DNA from 2 places in the Actinoplanes sp. NPDC049548 genome. Region 1 is predicted to be linked to the other one. Evidence: riboswitches for the same ligand, from Rfam matches in the RefSeq annotation. Region 1 holds a riboswitch; the other holds the start of a gene.

Region 1 (10,029 bases):
CGCCTCGTACGGCTTGAGCGCCGGGTTGGAGGTGGCGTAGCCGACGCCGTCCACCTTGAGGTCGTAGCGCTTGGCGCCGCCCGAGCGGTCTCCCTTGATGAACGCCTGGATCTCCTGGAAGACGCTGTTGTCGACGCGCTTGAGCATCGAGGTGAGGATGCGCTCCTTCACCGCACCGCCGGCGCTGGCGTACTGGTCGGAGTCGACGCCCACGGCCCACGCGCCGTCCGCCGCCGCGACCGTCTGCAGGGCGCCCTGGCCCGAGCCGCCGGCCGCCGAGTACACGACGTCGGCGCCGTCGGCGAGCAGCGCGGCCGCGGCCGCCTTGCCCTTGTCCGGCGAGCCGAAGCCGCTGAAGTCCGGCGGCTTGCTCAGGTAGCGCTCGCCGACCTTGATACCCGGGTCCACGCTGTGCACGCCGGCGGCGAAGCCGATCCCGAACTTGCGGATCAGCGGTACGTCCACGCCCCCGACGAAGCCGACCCGGTCGGTCCTGGTGGCCAGGCCCGCGGCCACGCCGACCAGGTACGAGCCCTGTTCCTCGGAGAACAGCAGCGACACCACGTTCTTCGCCTGCACGGAGTCGTCGTCGATGATGGCGAACAACGTGCCGGGGTTCTCCTTGGCGACGGTGCCGATGGCGCCCGCGTAGAGGAAGCCCACCGCGATCACCGGGTTGCTGCCGGCCTTGACGAGCTCACGCAGCGCGGCCGCCCGGCCCTCGTCGTCCTCCGACTTGGTGGTGACCTCGGTGGCCTCGACGAGCAGTTCCTTCTTCGCCCGGTCGAGGCCGGCACCGGCCATGTCGTTGAAACTCTTGTCGCCCCGGCCCGCGCTGTCGTACGCGATCCCGACATGGATGGTCTCGTGGCCCAGCCCGGTCATCGCGTCGGACGAGACGGTGACCGGCGCCGCGGTGCACCCGGCCAGCGTCGCGACGGCGACGGCGAGCAGGGCGGCGGTGATCCTTGTACGCATCTGCATCCTCAGTACCGGAACTGCCCGACGGCGTCGCGCAGGGTGGTGGACATGCGGGTGAGCTCGGCGGCGGCCTCGCGGGCACGGGCCACCTCGGCGGAGGTGACCGACGTGGCGGCGGCGACCGCGCGGATGTTCTCGGCGATGCTCGCCGTGCCGCTGGAGGCGGCGACCGCCCCCCGGCCCATCTCGACGGTCGTGGCGGTCTGCTCCTCCACGGCCCCGGCGATGCTGGTCTGGTAGTCGCTGATCCGTGCGATGACCCCGCCGATCTTCTCGATCGCGCCCACCGCCGCCTCGGTGTCGCCCTGGATCGCCCGGACCAGGCCGTCGATCTCCTCGGCCGCCTTGGCACTCTCCTGCGCCAGGTCCTTGACCTCGCCGGCCACGACCGCGAAGCCCTTGCCGAGCTCGCCGGCCCGGGCCGCCTCGATGGTGGCGTTGAGCGCGAGCAGGTTCGTCTGCTCCGCGATGCTGGTGATCAGGCGGACGGCGTCGCCGATCGCCGACGAGGAGGACCCCAGGTTCGCCACGGTGCCGTTCGCGGTCTCGGCGGCCCGGACCGCCTCGGCGGCGACGCCGGCCGCGTTCGTGGCGTTGCGGGAGATCTCCTGGATGGAGATGCCCATCTCCTCGGCGCCGGCGGCCATCGTGTCGACGTTGCGGTTGACGTCCTCGGCCGCGCCGGCGACCAGGCCCGCCTGCTGCGAGGTGTCGCCGACCGCCTTGGCGAACGCCGCGGAGACCGCGTCCAGCTCGGCGGAGGTACGGGTGAGCGCGTCCGCCTGGGTGGCCACGTCGGAGACGATGGCGCGTACCGAGCCGACCGCCTGCCCGAGCGCGGCGGCCATCTGCCCGACCTCGTCGCGCCAGGCGCTGGCCGGCACCTCGGTCAGGTCTCCGGCGGCGACCCGGCGCAGGGCATCGCGCGCGGCGCCGACCGGGCGCACGATGCTGCGGGTGACCACGTACGCGGACAGGGCGCCGAGCAGCAGCGCCAGCGCGGTGGCGACGCCGATCGCCCACTGCGCGCGGGTGGCGTCGTTCGCGGACACCCGCACGGCCTCCACGCTGCGCGCGTCGACCGACGCGGCGAGCTTCTGGGCGGCCACCATGGTCCGGTAGTAGCTGTTGAAGCTGTCGTACATGGCGATCTGGTCGGCGTTCCACAGCGCCTGCGGCGTGCCGGGCTTGTACGCGGTCACGAGCTTCTCGTTGACCGCGACGTAGGTGTCCAGCTCCTTGCCGACCTGCGCGAACAACGCCCGCTCGGCGCCGGTGAAGGCGCCGGAGTCGACCCGGCCGAGGAAGGCGCGGAACGCGTCGCGCTCCTGCTGCCACGCCTTGTACGCGACCGAGTCGCCGCCCAGGGCGCGCGCCGCGCCGAGCCGGTAGATGTCGTTGATGTAGCTCGACTGCCAGCCGCTCAGGGTCGCGGCGTGGGTCTTGATCTCCTCCGCCTGCCGGGTCAGCACCTCGAGGCGCCGGACGTCGTTGGCGGAGTTGCGCTGCTCGACGATGGTCGCGAAGGCCATGGCCGCGACGCCCAGCAGGAGCACGAGAACCGCGGCGAAGGTCCCGAACAGCCGGGCGCCGATACTGAACCGCCGCACGTGGTCAATCCCTCCGGTCCGATGGCGGCACAGTGGCGCCGCACGTCATCTGATCGGCACTCGTGGAGGAGAACTGAGGCGGTATGAGCGCGGCGCCCGGATCGGGTGATCCTGCGTGCCACCCGCTTCCGGGCGCCGGCCGTGAGAAAACGGTGGATCAGTGGTTGGAGCAGTGGGCCGCGCCGCCCGCGATGCCGAGGACCGCGATGGCGTTGCCGCAGACGTTCACCGGGATGTGCACGGGAACCCAGACCGAGTTGCCGTTCAGCACGCCGACGTTGACGTCGTCGTGGCCGCCGCTCACGGCGGCGCTCGCGGGTCCCGCGGTGAAGACCAGCGCCGCAGCGACCGCGCCCATGCCGAGCACCAGCCCCTTGACCAGCTTCATGTCATACCTTTCGCTCTTCCGACAGATGCAGCACTCACCGTAGTTGGAAGATCACTAGCGGTCGCGGAATTGGACGAAATGGCCGTTTTCCGGCGAGAGAACACCCCTTGGGAGGTCGCCACTCCCGCCAGGACGATCAGCGCGCCGACCGGCTGGTACCACCGCAGGTGCTCACCCAGCACGGACACGCCGACCACGGTGGCCACCACCGGCATGAGGTAGGTGACCGAGGCCGACGTGCTCGCCCCGGCCAGCCGGATCACCCGGAAGTTCAGCACGAACGCCAGCCCCGTGCCGAGCGCGCCCAGCGCCAGGACGCAGAGCACGACCTCCAGCGACAGCGACGACGGCACGGGCGGTGCGCCGGCGAACAGCGGTGCCGCAAGACTCAGCTGAAGCAGGGCCATGAGGAGCTGCGCGGCCGCGATGGAGACCCCGCTGCCGGCGCGCCCGGCGACGAACTTCTTCTGGTACGGGATGGCGACGGCGTAGCACATCGCCGCGCCGAAGCACATGAGCTGCCCGGTGAGCTCGGTGCCACCGACGCCACGCCACACGCCCAGCACCACCATGACGCCCGCGAAGCCGATCCCGATCCCGGTCGCGCGCCGCCGGGTGAACGGCTCCGTCCGGAACACGAGCGCGGCCAGCGGCAACGCGACCAGGGGCGTGGCGGCGTTCCAGATGCCCGCGAGGACGGAGGAGACCCGCTGCTCGCCGTACCCGAAAAGGGTGAAGGGGAAGGTCACGCCCAGCGCGCCCACCACGACGAGGTGCCCCCACAGCCGCGGGTCGCGCGGCAGGCGGTCGCGGGTGAGCAGCAGGATGACGAGCAGCGTCAGGGCACCGGCCGCGACCCGGCCGAAGGTGAGCCACAGCGGGTGCAGCTCGCGGACGCCGACCTTGATGAACAGGAAGCTGGTCCCCCAGATGGCGGCCAGGGTGAGGAAGCCGGGCAGCCAGCTGCGCAGCCCGGGAGTGTCAGGAGCGGTACGCGATTCCACCCCTGACACTCTGCCGAAGGGGTACGACAATTTCCTCGTGTTTTCCCTCTCGCATCCGGCGGACGAGGTCGTGACGCTCGCCACCGAGCTCATCGCCATCGACACGACCAACCCCGGCACCCACGGCGGGCCGGGCCCCGAGCGCGCGCTGGCCCGGCTCGACGCCCACCGGTTCCCCGTGGTGCTCACCGACCCGGTCCGCGAGCTTCTCACCGGGGTGGCCGAGCTGACCGCCGTACCGTTCGATCCCGCCGACCCGGAGGCCGCCGTCCGCCGCCTCGGGCACCTGGCCAGGCTGATCGAGCCGACGTTGCGCGACACCGCCACCGCCACCATCGTCGCGGCCGGCACCAAGTCCAACGTGGTGCCGCCGGTCGCCCGCGCCGAACTCGACGGCCGGAGGCGTTCCGCGCCGAGCTGGCGCGGGTGCTGGGCCCGGGGGTCGCGATCGAGTGGGACAGCCTGCCGGCCGTGGAGACCACGTTCGACGGTGACCTCGTCGCCGCGATGGCCGCCGCCGTCGAGGCCGAGGGCCCCGGTGCGCGGCTGCTGCCGTACCTGATGCCGGCCGGTACGGACGCGAAGTCCTTCGCCCGCCTCGGCATCCGCCCCCTGGGCTTCGCCCCGCTGCGCCTGCCGGGCGAGCTGGACTTCACCGCGCTGTTCCACGGCGTCGACGAGCGGGTGCCGGCCGCGGCGCTGGAGTTCGGCACCCGAGTGCTCACCCGGCTGCTACGGACGTGCTGACGATCTTCTGCTACCTTCGGTGCAGGTCATGAGCGCCAGCGTCAAGCCCCGGCTCGCTGGCCGGCAACCCTTCCGTTCGCGATGGGGTGCCCCGGGTGAGGACCGGGCCGGCGTCGGCACCGACGCGGGCAAGCGCGGACCCCGTGGGGGTCCCTGACCTCGCGGAGGTTCCCGTGACCCTGGCCCTGCGACACGACCTGGACGTCATCAGCCTTCAGTCCGCCGGCGAGACCGTCCGGTTCGCCCACCTCGACTACGCAGCCTCGGCGCCCTGCGTGCACGCCGCCGCCGACGCCGTGCAGAACCTGCTCCCCTGGTACGGCAGCGTGCACCGCGGCGCCGGCATCCGCTCGCAGACCTCCACGCTGGAGTACGAGCGCGCCCGCGACCTGGTGGCGTCGTTCGTGGGCGCCCGCGCCGGTGACACGGTCGTGTTCACGCGCAACACCACCGACGCGCTGAACCTGCTGGCCCGCGTGCTGCCGCCGGGCACCACCACGATCGTCTTCGACGGAGAGCACCACGCCAACCTGCTGCCCTGGCCCCGGCAGCACCGCCTGCCGTGCCCGGACAGCCCGGACGCGGCCGTGGCGGCGCTCGAGGAGGCGCTGCGGACCGTGGACGGCCCCGCGCTGCTGGCCGTGACCGGCGCGAGCAACGTGACCGGCGAGGTGTGGCCGGTGCGCCGCCTGGCCGACGTGGCGCACGCGTACGGCGCGCGAGTGGTCGTCGACGCCGCTCAGCTCGCCCCGCACTCCCCCGTCGACCTCACCGCCCTCGGCGCCGACTACCTCGCCTTCTCCGGGCACAAGCTGTACGCCCCGTTCGGCGCCGGCGTGCTGGCGGGCCGGTCCGACTGGCTGGACGCCGCACCGCCGTACCTCGCGGGCGGTGGAGCGAGCGCGGTGGTCGGCGACCGTCCCGGCGAGGTGACCTGGGCCTCCGGCGCGGCGCGGCACGAGGGCGGCACCCCGAACCTGCTCGGCGCCGTCGCGCTGGCAGCGGTGTGCGCGGCGCTGGGCCGGGCCGACCGCGACGCGCTGCACCAGCGTGAGCAGGAGCTGCTGGGCCGCCTGCGCGACGGGCTCGCGCGGGTGCCGGGCGCCGTGGAGGCCGGCATCTTCGGCGGCGCCGTACCCCGGGTCGGGATCGTGTCGGTCGCCCTGCCGGGGCACGACCCGGCCGTCGTGGCGAACCTGCTGGCCGACCGGTACGGCGTCGGCGTACGCGCAGGCCAGTTCTGCGCCCATCCCCTGACCCGGAGGCTGACCGCCGCCACCAGCGCGGTCCCGTGCGGTGCGGGAACGACCGGGCTGCTACGGGTCAGCTTCGGCCTGGGCACCCTCGACGACGACATCGACCGGCTCGTGTCCGCGCTCGGTGAGCTGCTGGCCGGCCGGTAGGGTGCCAAGCGGTGTGCCCCGCGAGGTGAGGTGAGGGATCGATGAGCCGGCCGCTGCTTCCCGGTGACCCGCGCCGGCTCGGCCGCTACGCGATCCACGCCCGCCTCGGCCAGGGCGGCATGGGCACGGTCTACCTGGGCGCGGCGCCGGACGGCCGCGAGGTCGCCGTCAAGATGGTCCGGCCGGAGTTCGCCCACGACCAGGAGTTCCGGGGCCGGTTCCGCAGCGAGGTCAACCGGGCCCAGCAGGTGCCGCCGTTCTCCACGGCCGAGGTGCTCGACGCCGACCCGGACCACGATCCGCCGTACCTGGTCGTCGAGTACGTCGACGGGCCCAGCCTGGCCTCCGTCGTCCGCGAGCAGGGGCCGCTCGCCGGGGCCGCCCTGCACAGCCTGGCCGTCGGCATCGCCACCGCGCTGACCGCGATCCACGGCGCCGGCGTCATCCACCGCGACCTGAAGCCCGCGAACGTGCTGCTGGCCCGGGGCGGCGTCAAGGTCATCGACTTCGGCATCGCCCGGCCGCTCGAGGCCACCAGCCGGCACACCGCCGTCGACCAGATGATCGGCACGGTGGCCTACATGGCGCCGGAACGCCTCGAGCCCGACGCCGGAAGGGCCATCGGCTTCCCCGCCGACGTCTTCGCGTTCGGCGCCGTGATCGCGTACGCCGCCACCGGTCGTACGCCCTTCGCCGCCGACTCCGCCCCGGCCACCGCCGTGCGCATCCTCACCGGGGCACCGGACCTGACCGGCGTGCCCGGCTCGCTGCGCGACCTGGTCGGCCGCACCCTGGCGCGGAACCCGGCCGACCGTCCCACCGCCCGTGAGCTGCTCGACGCCCTGCTGGCCGGGCCACAGCCGGTCGCCGAGCCGCCCGTGCCACCCGCGCCGCCCCGCCCGGCCGGGGAACCGCCCGAGGCCTGGCACACCCCGCCGCCCGCACCGGCCACGCGGCCCCGGCGCACCGGCCGCGGTGCCCTGGTCGCCGCGACTGTCCTGCTCGCCCTCGCCGTGCTGGGCGGCGGCGTCGCCCTGTTCCTGACCGCCAGGGCGCCGTCCGACCCGGTGGCGCAGCCCGTCCCCGTCTCGGCCGGTCCCTCGGCGGACGCCGACGGCATCTTCGTGGGCACCCGGCGCACCCTGCTGCACATGGCGGACATCGACCGGGACCTGGCCCTGCCGGCCACCGGCCCGGCCCGGGCCTCCGACGGCACCGGACCGGACGCCCTGTTCGTCCTGGAGTCCTACGGCGTCGACTACGTCATCAAGGCGGTGCGGCCCGACGACCAGGGGCGGGAGCGCTGCCTCGGCGTGAAGATCAACCCCGACGGCCCGGGCTCCCTGGTCGCCACCGCGTGCGCCTTCACCAAGGCGACGATCTTCTCCATCAATGCCGCCGACGGCCACGACGACAAGGGCCGGCCGACGTACACCATCGCCAACGAGGCGTACGGCCTGGTGCAATGGAGCGAGCAACGCCGGGCGGTGTACGTCGAGGAGACCGGCGACTTCCCCAACACGCTGACCTTCAGCTTCGTGGACCGCGGCCCGCTCTGAACCCGACAGGAGCAGCTCATGTGCACCGAGGAATGTCTGCGCCAGGCCCGCGGCGGGCGGATGTCCCGTCGCGCCGCACTCATCGGCGCCGCCGCCGTGGCCGGCGGTGCCGCCCTGCCCGGACCCGCGCAGGCGGCGTCGCCGCTGACCGGCCGCCGGCGCGGCCTGCGTGACCTCACCTACCCGCTCACCACCACGTTCCCGGCGTTCGCCGACGGCGAGGAGGCCCGCCGGCGCACCTACGTGACCATCGAGGACGACGGTTACTACATGCAGGAGTGGCGGCTGGTCGAGCACACCGGCACCCACGTGGACGCGCCGGGGCACTTCACACCCGGCGGGCGGCTGTCGACGGAGCTGACCCTCGAGGAGCTGATCGTCCCGGCGGTCGTGGTGGACATCGCCGGCAGGGCCGCCGCCGATCCCGACGCCGAGGTCACCGTCGGCGACCTGCGGGCCTTCGAGCGCCGGTACGGCCGCATCCCGCGAGGCGCGGCCGTGCTCATGCACTCCGGCTGGGGTGCGAAGGTGGGGTCGGTGGACGCGTACCGGGGCACCGACGCCGGCGGCGTGCTGCACTTCCCCGGCTTCAGCGCGGACGCCTGCGAATGGCTGCTGGAGAAGCGCGCGGTCCGGAGCCTGGGCGTCGACACGCTGAGCATCGACCCGGGCCGCTCCGAGGACTTCCCCGTGCACGTCACGCTGACCGGAGCGGACCGCTACGGCCTGGAGAACCTCGCGAACCTCGCGTCGATCCCGCGGCACGGCGCCACAGTCGTCGTCGGCCTGCTGCCGTTCGAGGAGGGGTCCGGCGGCCAGGCGCGCATCTTCGCCGTCTGGTGACTTCGGGCGGGTGACTCCCGGCGAGCCGATCACGGGGATCGCGGCTATTCTCGGGCAGATGACCAGGAACACCTTGGTCGCGTACGAGGACGTCACCACCGACGGACTGCTCGTCGCGGCGCTCGACGGAGATCTCGACCTCGACTGCGCCGACGAGGTGCGCGACAGCCTCGCCGCGGCCGCCCGGGGCAGCGGCTGCCGCTACCTGCACGTCGACGTCAGCCGGCTGACCTTCATCGACTCGTACGCCCTGGGCGCTCTCGTGAGCGCACGCAACTCGGCGGCGGCGGCCGGCGTGACGCTGACGCTGGTCGACCCGTCCCAGCCGGTGCGCAAGGCGATCCAGGTCACCGGCCTGGCCGACGTGTTCGGCCTGCCGCCCGCCGACTGAGAGGCTGCCTCGCCGGTCGCGGCGGCCTCGGCGGGCACCGGGGCGCGCTCAGGACGACCGGGGGTGGGTGACCACCACGACCGGCCGCGGGGACTTCTTGATCAGGTCGAGCGGGACGCTGCCCAGCAGGCGCTCGGCCACCCGCGGCCGGGTGCTCGAGCCCACCACGATCAGATCGGCCTGCTGCTCGTCGGCGAACGCCAGGATGCGCTCGAGCGGCCGGCCGGGCAGCACGGTCCGCGTCGCCTCGACGCCGGCGGCGGCCAGCCGGTCCACCGCGGCCGTCGCGGCGCGTTCGGCCCGCTCGGTGAAGACGCCGCGGGGCGCGGCGGCGAGGCGCTCGATCTCGACCTCGTCGACGGCGACCACCGCCACCGTGCCTGAGGTCTGCCGGGCCAGTCCGGCGGCCGCGTCGGCCACCCACGGCTCGTCGGCTTCCGGGTTCGCGGCCAGCACGATGCGCATGGCACCGATCCTGCGGCACGGCCCCGCCGAGAACAAGACATGCTCGACTTATCGGCCGAGGTGTACGACGCTCGAAACCGGGGAGGTACGCGACCATGGCAGAGGCGGGCACCCAGGACGCGACCACGACCGGCGGCGAGCCGGCGCTCAACCGGGTGATCGGCCCCGGGTTACTCCTGCTCTTCGTGGTCGGCGACATCCTCGGCACGGGCGTGTACGCCCTCACCGGCAAGGTTGCGGCCGAGGTGGGCGGCGCGGTGTGGCTGCCGTTCCTGCTCGCGTTCGTCGTGGCGCTGCTGACCGCGTTCAGCTACCTCGAGCTCGTCACCAAGTACCCGCGCGCGGCCGGCGCGGCCCTGTACACCCACAAGGCCTTCGGCGTGCACTTCCTGACCTTCATGGTCACCTTCGCGGTGATGTGCTCCGGGCTGACCTCCGCGTCCAGCGCCTCGAAGGCCTTCGCCGGCAACTTCGCCGAGGCGTTCGACCTGTCGCTGGGTGAGGGGCTCGGGCTGACCGCGGTGGCGATCGCCTTCATGACCCTCATCGCACTGATCAACTTCCGGGGCGTCGGCGAGAGTGTCAAGCTCAACGTCCTGCTCACGTGCGTGGAGCTCACAGGCCTGCTGATCGTCATC
Region 2 (10,029 bases), on a different contig from region 1:
GGGCGTCGTCTTCGAAGACGTCCCGGTCGCCCTGACCGCCCACGCGATGGCCACCGCGGTCGACGTGGTCGACGTCCCGGTCTACTACTGGCGCAAGCGGGAGAACGGCGAGAAGTCCATCACGCAGCGCAAGACCGACTGGAAGACCACGGCCGACCGGCTGCACGCGGTCGACCGGGTCAGCCGCTTCCTGGGCGAGCACCACGGGGGCGAGGTCAAGCGGGCGTACGACGCCAACGTGCTGGTCGACGACTTCGCCCTCGTGCTGAAGGCGCTGCCGGACGCCGACCCCGAGTTCCAGGCGTCGTTCCTGCGCGAGGTGAACCTCTTCCTCGCCCGGGTCCGCCCCGGCACGATCGAGAGCCTGCCGCCCAAGTACGCGGTCGCCTGGCACCTCGTGCGCGGGAACAAGCTCCGCGAAGCCGTCGAGGTGCTCCTCGCCAGCCGGCCCGGCATGCCGATCCGCGTCCGGCACGAAGGCAACAAGCGGTACGCCGAGCTGCCGTTCCTCGACGACCCGGCGGTGGGCGTCCCGCGCGAGCTCTATGCCATGGGCAAGCCCGCGGTCCGCAGCCAGATCACCGAGCTCGGCCGGCGCGACGGCAAGCTCGTGATCCGCGGGTACGCGTACATCGACGGCACCGCCGCCAGCTCCCGCTGGACCTCCGTCCGCATCATCCGGCTGCGCGAGCGCGAGACGGGCCGCACCATCACCCTGCCCGCCATCCCGCGCCGCGAACCGGAGGCGACCGCGACGTCCAGCCACGGCGACAAGTCCTACGACTGGTCCGGCTTCGAGGTCACGGTCGACCCCGCCGCCCTGCAGTCCGGTGGCGGCTGGAACGAGGGCCGCTGGCAGGTCGCGGTCGGCATCATCCACGGCACCAAGCTGCGCAAGGGCCGGCTCAAGGTGGGCCCGAACCCCGGCCGGCTGCGGCTCGAACCGCAGCGTCTCGACGCCACCACGCAGCTCACCCCGGTCGCCGAGGGCGCGTACATCCTCTTCCGCGTCGACAAGGTCACCGCCGAGAGCACGGCCATCGCGTTCGAGGACGACAAGCTCGTCATCGACGGTCTTGTCCGCGGTCCGAAGCCCGGCGCCGGCCGGCTGCGCCTGTGCCGGGTTCCCGGCGTCGCCGAGGCCTCCGCGGCGGTCACGTTCGGCGAGACCCGGGAGGGCGCCACGGCGTTCCGCGCGGTGGTGCCGCTGCAGCCGCTGTTCGCGTACGCCGGGCCGGCCGTCATGCCGCCACCGGGCGGTGCCATGGACCGGTGGCGCATCGAGGTGGCGTTCTCCAGCGGTGACCGGCAGTCGGTGCACCTGCTCAGCGACGACCTGCCCACCGCCCGGTCCGGCATGTTCGACCGGCAGGTGTTCGTCCGGCGTACGGCGGCCGGCCTGCTGTGGCTGTGCTCCCGCGCCCACGGCCCGGTGGCCGGGTCGGCGCAATGGCGTCCGGACGGCTCGCTCGTGCTCACCGGCGACTTCGACCCGGCCGGCGGCGCACCGCAGATCAAGCTGCGCCTGCAGGGCGCCGCCGAGGAGCGGGCGTTCACGGTGACCACCGACGGCGGCCGGTGGACGGCGCGGCTCCACCCCGGCAGGATCGAGTCGTGGGGCGGCCACGTCGAGCTGCGCCCGGGTCTCTGGGATCTCCTGGTCAGCCACCGCGCGGGCGGCGCCGTCTCGATGACCGACCTCGTCGTGACCGACGACGTGCGCGCCGGGTGCCCGGCGCAGTCCCCTGACCAGCACCGCGAGTTCGCGCTGGAGGCGGCCGGGGACGACTTCCTCACGTTGCGGGCGGGACCCGTGCTGCAGGTCGACGAGCGCGGCGCGTACGCCCGGACCCGGCTGCGCAGGAAGCGCACGGCGACGCTGCGCCGCACCCCGCTGCGCGAGGCCGTGATCTTCGAGAGCTTCGGCGGCCGCCAGTATTCGGACAGCCCCCGCGCCATGCACGAGGAGCTGCTCCGCCGGGGCCTGCCGCTCGAGGCGCAGTACCTGACCGTCCGCGAGGGCCAGGCCTCCCCGCCGGAGACGCTGACGCCGGCCCGCCTCGGCGGCACCGAGTGGTACGACGCGCTCGCGACCTGCCGCTACATCGTCACCAACTCGCATCTGCCCGACTGGTTCGAGCGCCGCCCGGGCCAGGTCGTGGTCCAGACCTGGCACGGCACCCCGCTCAAGCGCATCGGCTTCGACGTGACCGACATCCGGCACGCCGACCGCAACTACCTGCAGCGGGTCGAGAAGGAGACGCCCAACTGGTCGTTCCTGGTGTCCCCCAACCGCTTCAGCACGCCCGTCCTGCAGCGGGCCTTCCGCTACGGCGGGGAGATGCTCGAGTCCGGCTACCCCCGCAACGACCTCCTCTTCAACACCGACAGCTGCGCTACCGCGGCCATCCGTCGCCACCTCGGCCTCCCGGCCGGCAAGCGGGTCGTCCTGTACGCCCCCACGTGGCGCGACGACGAGTTCTACGGCCAGGGCCGCTACAAGATGTCGATGCAGCTCGACCTCGCCGCCGCCCGCCGCATGCTCGGCGACGACCACGTCCTGCTGGTGCGCCGCCACCCGAACGTCATCGACCCCATCCCGGACGACGGCTCGGGCTTCGTCCTGGACGTGTCGACCTACCCGGACATGGCGGACCTGCTCGCGGTCGCCGACGTGCTCGTCACGGACTACTCGTCGACGATGGTCGACTTCGCCGCCACCGGCCGGCCGATCCTGCTGTACACGTACGACCTGGAGCACTACCGCGACCGGCTCCGCGGCTTCTACCTCGACTTCGAGAAAGAGGCGCCGGGACCGCTGCTGATGACGTCGGAGGACGTGATCAAGTCCCTGGCGGAGCTCGCGGTGGACCCGGACCTGTACGCGGACCAGCGCCGAGCCTTCCAGGCCCGTTTCTGCGACCTGGACGACGGCAACGCGACGAAGCGCGTCGTGGACCGGATGCTGGAGCTCGGCTCCCCAGCCTGACGGAGGGTCGCAAAAGCGGCATCCGGGTTGCCTGCCCCGCGCCCAGCGGGTAGGCAAACACCATGACCAGCACGCTGGCGCCCACTTCCGCCGTGCACCGGGTGACCCCGGAGGACGCGGCGAGGATGCGCGCCCTTCGGCTGGAGATGCTGGCCGACAGCCCCCTGGCGTTCCTGGAGACGCTGGCCCAGGCGGCGGCGCGCCCGCACGCGGACTTCCGGCGCCGGATCGTGCAGGCGTCGGCGGGCGGCCAGCTCGCCCAGTTCGTGGCCGACCCGGGCGCGGCCGGGCGGCTCATCGGCCATGCGGGGGGCACCGTGCTGCCCGAGGAGCCCGCCGCGACCGTGGTCTTCGCCGTCTACATCACGCCCGCGCACCGGGGGCGGGGCGTGCTGGCGTCGCTGGTGGACGCCGTCGCGCAGTGGTCGCTGTCGCGGGGCCGGCGCGAGCTGATGCTGGAGGTCGTGGTCGGCAACGACCGGGCGGTCCGGGCCTACGAGCGGCTGGGCTTCGAGGACACCGGGGTAAGGGTCCCGCACCCGGTCATCCCGGCTCTGCAGGAGCTCCAGATGCGCCGCCGGGCATGACCACGCCCTCCGACACCGGGCAGCCGTCGGGCGGCACGCCGCCTGCGAGGCCACCGTTGCGGCGGTGGCCGCTGGCGCGGTCCGTGCTGACGGCGGTGAACGGGACCACGCTGGCCGGCCTGGCGGTCGCCGTCCTCACCGGCGCGAAGGTGCGGCGCGGCCGCCACGGCATCCTCGTCGCCGAGGGATACCGCCGGAAGGTGCCACCGGCGACCTGCTTCACCGTCGGGTCGGTCATCCTCACCCGCCGCAGCGCCGAATGGCTGCTGCACGAGCACCGCGCCGCCCTGCTGGCCCACGAGAGCCGGCACGCGGGCCAGTACGCGATCCTGGGACCGCTGTTCTGGCCGGCCTACTGGGCGGCCTGTGGCTACTCCTGGCTGCTGACCGGCAGCTACGGCAGCCGCAACGTCTTCGAGCGGCACGCCGGCCTCGACAAGGGTGGCTACGACGTCGCGCCGCTGCGCCCGTGGGCGAGCAAGCTCCGCAGGGGAAAGTGACGGGCCTGGCGCGGACCGGCGGACCGGCCCGGGCCAGGCCCGGAAGTTGGTCGAGAGGACGCGCGCACAGCGCCTCCGGCACTGGGTCGTTGGGCCCCGGAGAGATTGTCGCCAAGCTCGAAGGTGGGGCCACGTACGGCGTCGCGTCCTCCCGCGTAGAGCATCCTGCCGATCGCGAGATCCCGGCGCAAGTCCTCCGGGGAAGGAATTCTCGACGTTGGGCAGGAAGTCGACTACGAAGAGTTATCCCAGCAGGCCCGCCTCGCGTGCGCCGCGCAGGGACGGCTTGATGCGGTGGGTGGGGCCGACCAGGCCGGCGACCGCGTCGATCGTCTTGAGGCCCTCGCCCGTGTTGAACACGACCGTCTCCTTGGCCGGGTCGAGCTTGCCGCTCTCCACGAGCTTCTTCAGGACGGCGACAGTCGTGCCGCCGGCCGTCTCGGCGAAGATGCCGGTGGTCTTGGCGAGCAGGCGGATGCCCTCGCGGATCTCGTCGTCGTCGGCGTAGTCCATCCAGCCGCCGGTGCGCTGGACCGCCTCGATCGCGTACGCGCCCGCGGCAGGGTCGCCGATGTTCAGGGACTTGGCGATGCCGGTCGGCTTGACGGGGATGATCTGGTCGGTGCCGTTGTGCAGGGCCACGGCGATGGGGTTGCACCCGGCCGACTGGGCGCCGAAGACGGTCCAGCCCTCCTCGGGGGCCTCGACCAGGCCGATCTCCACCAGCTCGGTGAACGCCTTGTCGACCTTGGTGAGCAGCTCGCCCGAGGCCATCGGGATGACGACCTGGGCCGGGATGCGCCAGCCGAGCTGTTCGGCCACCTCGTAGCCGAGGGTCTTGGAGCCTTCCGCGTAGAACGGGCGCACGTTGACGTTGACGAACGCGGTGTCCTCGAACTCGTCGGTCTCCACGAGCTCGCCGCAGAGCCGGTTCACGTCGTCGTAGGAGCCCTCGATGGCGACCAGGCCGCCGCCGTACACCGCGGAGGTGATGATCTTGCCGGCCTCGAGGTCGCTGGGGATGAAGACGATGCTGGGCGCTCCGGCGCGGGCGGCGTGTGCGGCCACGGAGTTGGCCAGGTTGCCGGTGGAGGCGCAGGCGAAGCGGGTGAAGCCGAGCTCGCGGGCGGCGGTCAGGGCGACCGAGACGACCCGGTCCTTGAAGGAGTGGGTCGGGTTGGCGGAGTCGTCCTTGACCCAGAGCGGCGCGTTGAGGCCGATCTCGGCGGCCAGGGCGGGCGCGGCGACCAGCGGGGTGAGGCCCGGGTCGAGGGTCACGCGGGTGGCCGGGTCCTGGCCGGCGGGCAGCAGGGCGGCGTAGCGCCAGATGTTCTGCGGGCCGGACTCGATCTGTTCGCGGGTGACCGTGGCGAGGGCGGCGGTGTCGTACGCGACTTCCAGCGGGCCGAAACACTCGTAACACGCGTGCTGCGCGGCGAGGGGGAACTCCGTGCCGCAGCCGCGACACACGAGGGCTCGGGCGGGGCTGGTGGACTGGGTGGGGGCGTCGACCGTCGACGTCATACGAGGCTCCTTCTCATCTTCCCCGGCGCGGGATCACCGGGACGGAATTAGCACCTGCCGCGCGCTGGCCTCGTCATCGAGTCGAGCGCGGTGGTTGCCGGGGCGTCTTCGGGCCGTATCCCTCAGCCCCTCTGGATGAGGTATTCAGTTGTGTTACCAACACCTTACGTGGTGACGCGCCGATGCCAAGAGCGCTGTCCCGAGGTATGGGTCACGCGAGGTGGCGCCGGGTGCATAGGGTGACGCTCGTCATGTTCACTACGCCGGGAGGTGCGGCGTGAGCGCCGTCCTTGAAATCCAGGGTCTGCAGAAGACCTATCGCAGCCGGAAGGGGGTACGCAGGGCACTCGACGGCTTCGACATGGTGGTCGAGGCAGGCCAGGTGCACGGCTTCCTCGGCCCCAACGGCTCCGGGAAGACGACTACGCTGCGTACCCTGCTGGGTCTGATCCGTCCCAATGCCGGCCGCATGGCGATCCTGGGCCGGGAGGTGCCCGAGGCACTGCCCGAGGTGGCCGGCTCGGTGGGCGCGATCGTCGAGAGCCCGCAGTTCTTCGGCAACTTCACCGCACAGGACACGCTGTCGCTGCTGGCCGACGCGGGCGGCGTCGAGCGGACCCGGGTGACCGAGGTGCTGGAGCTCGTCGGGCTCCGGGACCGGGCGGGGGACCGCGTCAAGACGTACTCGCTGGGCATGAAGCAGCGGTTGGCGGTGGCGTCCGCGCTGCTCAAGAACCCCAAGCTGCTGATCCTGGACGAGCCCGCCAACGGCCTGGACCCGGGCGGCATCCGGGAGATGCGCACGCTGATGCGCAACCTGGCCGAGTCGGGCATGACCGTGGTGCTCTCCAGCCACATCCTCGGCGAGATCCAGCTGATCTGCGACTCGGTGACGATCATCGCGGCCGGGCGCCGGGTGGCGGCCGGCAGCGTGGCCGACGTCCTGGCCCAGCACGCCGGCTCCTCGGTGCGGGTACGCGTGGAGACGATCGCCGAGCTCCCCACCGCGGCGAGCGCTCTGCGCGAGGCCGGCGCCCACGTCGCCCTGGAGACCGACCACCTGATGGTGAGCAACGCCAACCAGCCCAGCGCGATCACCCGGGTCCTCGCCCAGCGCGGGATCTACGTCTCCGAGCTGGCGCCCGTCGCGGTCGACCTCGAGAGCGTGTTCCTCGAGCTCACCGGCACCGCGCCGGTCGAGGGCGAGCACCGGCAGGTCGACCAGACGGTCATGGCCCAGGCGGGCCCGGCGCAGGGTGGGTGGGGACAGTGAGCCTGTACACGGCGGAGACCCGGCGGCTCACGAAGCGCCGTTTCACCCGTTTCTTCGTCCTCGGCGTGGCCGTCGTGCTCGCCGCGATCGCGGTCGGCATGTTCCTCAGCCACCACAAGAACACCCCGGACGTGGTGGCGGCCGCCCAGGCCCGGGCCGACCAGGAGTACCAGCAGGCGGTGGTGCAGGCGGACGCGGAGCGCAAGGCCTGCCAGGCGCAGCCGGGTGCGGACTGTACGAACATGTGGACGCCGACCCGGGAGGACTTCCAGGCCGACTGGTACATGCCGGCCACCTTCGACTTCCGGAAGCAGTTCGGGGAGATGGAGACGGCGCTGGCAGCGATTCTCGCGATGGCCGCCTTCGTCATCGGGGCCTCCTACGTGGGCGCGGAGTGGAACAGCGGCGGGATGATGAACCTGCTGCTGTGGCGGCCGCAGCGGCTCAAGGTGCTCTCGACGAAGCTCGGCGCCCTGCTGGTGGTGCTGGCCGGCGTGACGGTGGTGCTCTCCGCGGTCTGGACCGGCATCTTCGCGATGATCGCCAACCTGCGCGGTTCGATGGGGAACATGACCTCCGGCGCGTGGCAGTCCATCCTGCTCATGGAGCTGCGAGGGCTGGTGCTCGTGCTCATCGCGGGGGCGGTCGGCTTCGGCCTGGCCTCGCTGGGCCGGCACACGGCGGTGGCGATGGGCGTCGCGATCGGTGTCATCGTGCTGTTCCAGTTCGGGCTCGGCACGGTGCTGCAGCTGGCCCAGGTGAAGTTCCTCGAGGCCTACCTGATCCCGATCTGGGGGATGGCCTGGATGAACAAGGAGGTCAAGCTGGAGGACTACAACGCCTGCAACGTCTCGCCGGACGGCTGCGTCCCCGACACGCTGACCATCACCTGGCCGATGGCCGGCGGGGTCTTCGCCGCCGTGGTGGTCCTCGTGGTGGGTGTAGCGATGTGGACAATGCGTAACCGGGACATCACCTGAGGTAACTTCGGTGGAAGGCGCGCGGCGGGGATCGCCGGCTGCCACTATGGTGTCGGCCCTCGCCGCGCGGGCCCTTCCACCACCCCGAGGTAATCATGCATCCCGATGCCGCCCTCAACGAGCAGCAGATACCGGCCCCCCGCGACGCCGAACCGGCCGAAGCCGGTTCCGGCACTCCCGAGCAGCCCGCCCTGACCGACCGCGAGCAGCAGATCCTCGCCTTCGAGCAGAAGTGGTGGAAGCACGCCGGCTCCAAGGAGCAGGCGATCCGGGACACCTTCGGACTCTCCTCGACCCGCTACTACCAGATCCTCAACGGCTTGCTGGACAACCCGGCCGCGCTGGCACACGACCCTGTCCTGGTCGGCCGGCTTCGCCGCCTGCGTTCCACCCGGGCCCGCACCCGCCGCCGCTAGCCCGGTGCGTGGGTGGAGGCGTACGCCTCCAGCCACGCCACCTGCACCGGGTCGAGCGACGCCCGGATCCGCTTGCGGGCGGTCGCCACGTGCCCGGCCGTCACGGTCGTCGCGTCGAGGGACTCCCGCATCGCCGCCAGCGCCGCCTCCCGGATCAGCGCGGCGCAGTCGGCCGCCGAGAAGCCCTCGAGCTCCGCGCCGAGCGCGTCCAGGTCGACCGCCTCGTCCAGCGGCACCGACTTCGACGAGGCGCGCAGGATCGCGGCACGGGCGTCGGCGTCGGGTGGCGGCACGAAGACCAGGCGCTCGAGCCGGCCCGGCCGCAGCAGCGCCGGGTCGATCAGGTCCGGCCGGTTCGTCGCGCCGATCACCACGACGTTGCGCAGGGCCTCGACGCCGTCCAGCTCGGTCAGCAGCGCGGCCACGACCCGGTCGGTCGTCCCGCCGTCGGTGGCCTGCCCGCGGGTCGGGGCCAGGGCATCGACCTCGTCCAGGAACACCAGGGTGGGGGCGGCCTCGCGGGCGCGGCGGAACAGCTCCCGCACGGCCCGTTCACTGTCGCCGACCCATTTGCTGAGCAGCTCGGCGCCCTTGACCGACAGGACGTTCGCTTTGCCCGTACCCGCGATGGCCTTGACCAGATAGGTCTTGCCGCATCCCGGCGGCCCGTAGAGCAGGACGCCGCGCGGGGGTTGCACGCCCAGGCGCGCGAAGGTGTCGGGATAGGTCAGCGGCCACAGCACCGACTCGGTGAGCACCTGCTTGACCTCCGCCATGTCCCCCACGTCGTCGAGGGTGACCTGGGCGACCTCCAGCGTCGACTCGGCCATCGAGGTCGGGCGGACCACGTCGAGGGCCGCCTCGAAGTCGGCCATGGTGACGGTCGGCGACACCGCGTCCTTCTGCCGCAGAGCGGCCCGGACCCCGGCCTCGCGGGCCAGCGCACCCAGGTCGGCGGCGACGAACCCCGGGGTACGCCCGGCGACGTCGTCCAGCCGCACGTCCTCGGCGAGCGGCATCCCGCGAGTGAGCACGCGCAGCTGGTCACGACGCATGGCCGCGTCCGGCAGCGGCACCGCGAGCTGCACCGCGAGCAGATCCGGCGAGCGCAGCGACGGGTCGACGGACTCCGGGCGGCTCGTCGTGCAGACCACCGCCGCACCGGACTTCACCAGATCGGCCACCACCTGCCGGAACACCGTGGCGAGCGGGCCCGGCTCGTCGCGCGGCGCGAGGGCCTCGACGTCGGCGACCAGCAGCACGGCCGGACCGCCGGCGCGTACGTCCTTGGCCACGGCCCGCAGCCGGGTCGCGGCGGCGTCGTTGGTCAGCGCCGCCAGCTCGGGCGCCCAGACCGGCAGCACGGTCGCCCCGACGCTCGCGGCGACCGCGCGGACCAGGGCCGACTTCCCGGAGCCGGCCGGGCCGGACACCAGCACGCCGAGCGACACGGTGGTGCCCAGCCGCCCCAGCACCTCCCGGTGGTGGAAGCCGAGGTCGAGCAGCTCGGTGAGCTCCTGCGCCTGGGCACGCAGCCCGGGCAGGTCGTCCACGCTGGGTGGCGGCGTGTCCGGGTCGGTGGACGCGGGCTCCACGCGGGCCGGCGCGGACTCCGCTGCCGGGCGTACGGATGAGACCTGACCGTCCTGCCAGCCGACCACGGTGTCCATCGTGACCAGCGCGGCGTCGCTCTCCTCGACCTCGACGACCTGCAGCAGCGTGCTGGTCCAGGCGTAGCCCACCCGGTTGGCCAGACTGCG

Evidence for each region. Region 1 has a riboswitch for S-adenosylmethionine ahead of AB0J80_RS22100 (aminotransferase class V-fold PLP-dependent enzyme). Riboswitches for the same ligand answer to the same signal wherever they lie in the genome.
Region 2: linked by a shared signal. The riboswitch ahead of thrC (threonine synthase) and the one ahead of AB0J80_RS22100 (aminotransferase class V-fold PLP-dependent enzyme) in region 1 are both predicted to bind S-adenosylmethionine.

What each region holds. Positions count from the first base shown of each region.
Region 1 covers NZ_JBFAPM010000011.1:94,170-104,198, reverse strand. The annotation lists gene AB0J80_RS22125 (BMP family ABC transporter substrate-binding protein) at 1-978, opposite strand, end outside; gene AB0J80_RS22120 (methyl-accepting chemotaxis protein) at 987-2,591, opposite strand; gene AB0J80_RS22115 (chaplin family protein) at 2,749-2,979, opposite strand; gene AB0J80_RS22110 (DMT family transporter) at 2,976-3,983, opposite strand; partial or broken gene AB0J80_RS22105 (M20/M25/M40 family metallo-hydrolase) at 4,302-4,730, shown strand; SAM riboswitch class IV at 4,755-4,871, shown strand; gene AB0J80_RS22100 (aminotransferase class V-fold PLP-dependent enzyme) at 4,916-6,133, shown strand; gene AB0J80_RS22095 (serine/threonine-protein kinase) at 6,175-7,692, shown strand; gene AB0J80_RS22090 (cyclase family protein) at 7,711-8,535, shown strand; gene AB0J80_RS22085 (STAS domain-containing protein) at 8,594-8,926, shown strand; gene AB0J80_RS22080 (universal stress protein) at 8,975-9,391, opposite strand; gene AB0J80_RS22075 (APC family permease) at 9,487-10,029, shown strand, end outside.
Region 2 covers NZ_JBFAPM010000001.1:262,046-272,074, reverse strand. The annotation lists gene AB0J80_RS01230 (CDP-glycerol glycerophosphotransferase family protein) at 1-2,989, shown strand, start outside; gene AB0J80_RS01225 (GNAT family N-acetyltransferase) at 3,052-3,576, shown strand; gene AB0J80_RS01220 (hypothetical protein) at 3,573-4,076, shown strand; gene thrC (threonine synthase) at 4,320-5,600, opposite strand; SAM riboswitch class I at 5,611-5,742, opposite strand; gene AB0J80_RS01210 (ATP-binding cassette domain-containing protein) at 5,878-6,873, shown strand; gene AB0J80_RS01205 (ABC transporter permease subunit) at 6,870-7,853, shown strand; partial or broken gene AB0J80_RS01200 (DUF3263 domain-containing protein) at 8,045-8,269, shown strand; gene AB0J80_RS01195 (AAA family ATPase) at 8,266-10,029, opposite strand, start outside.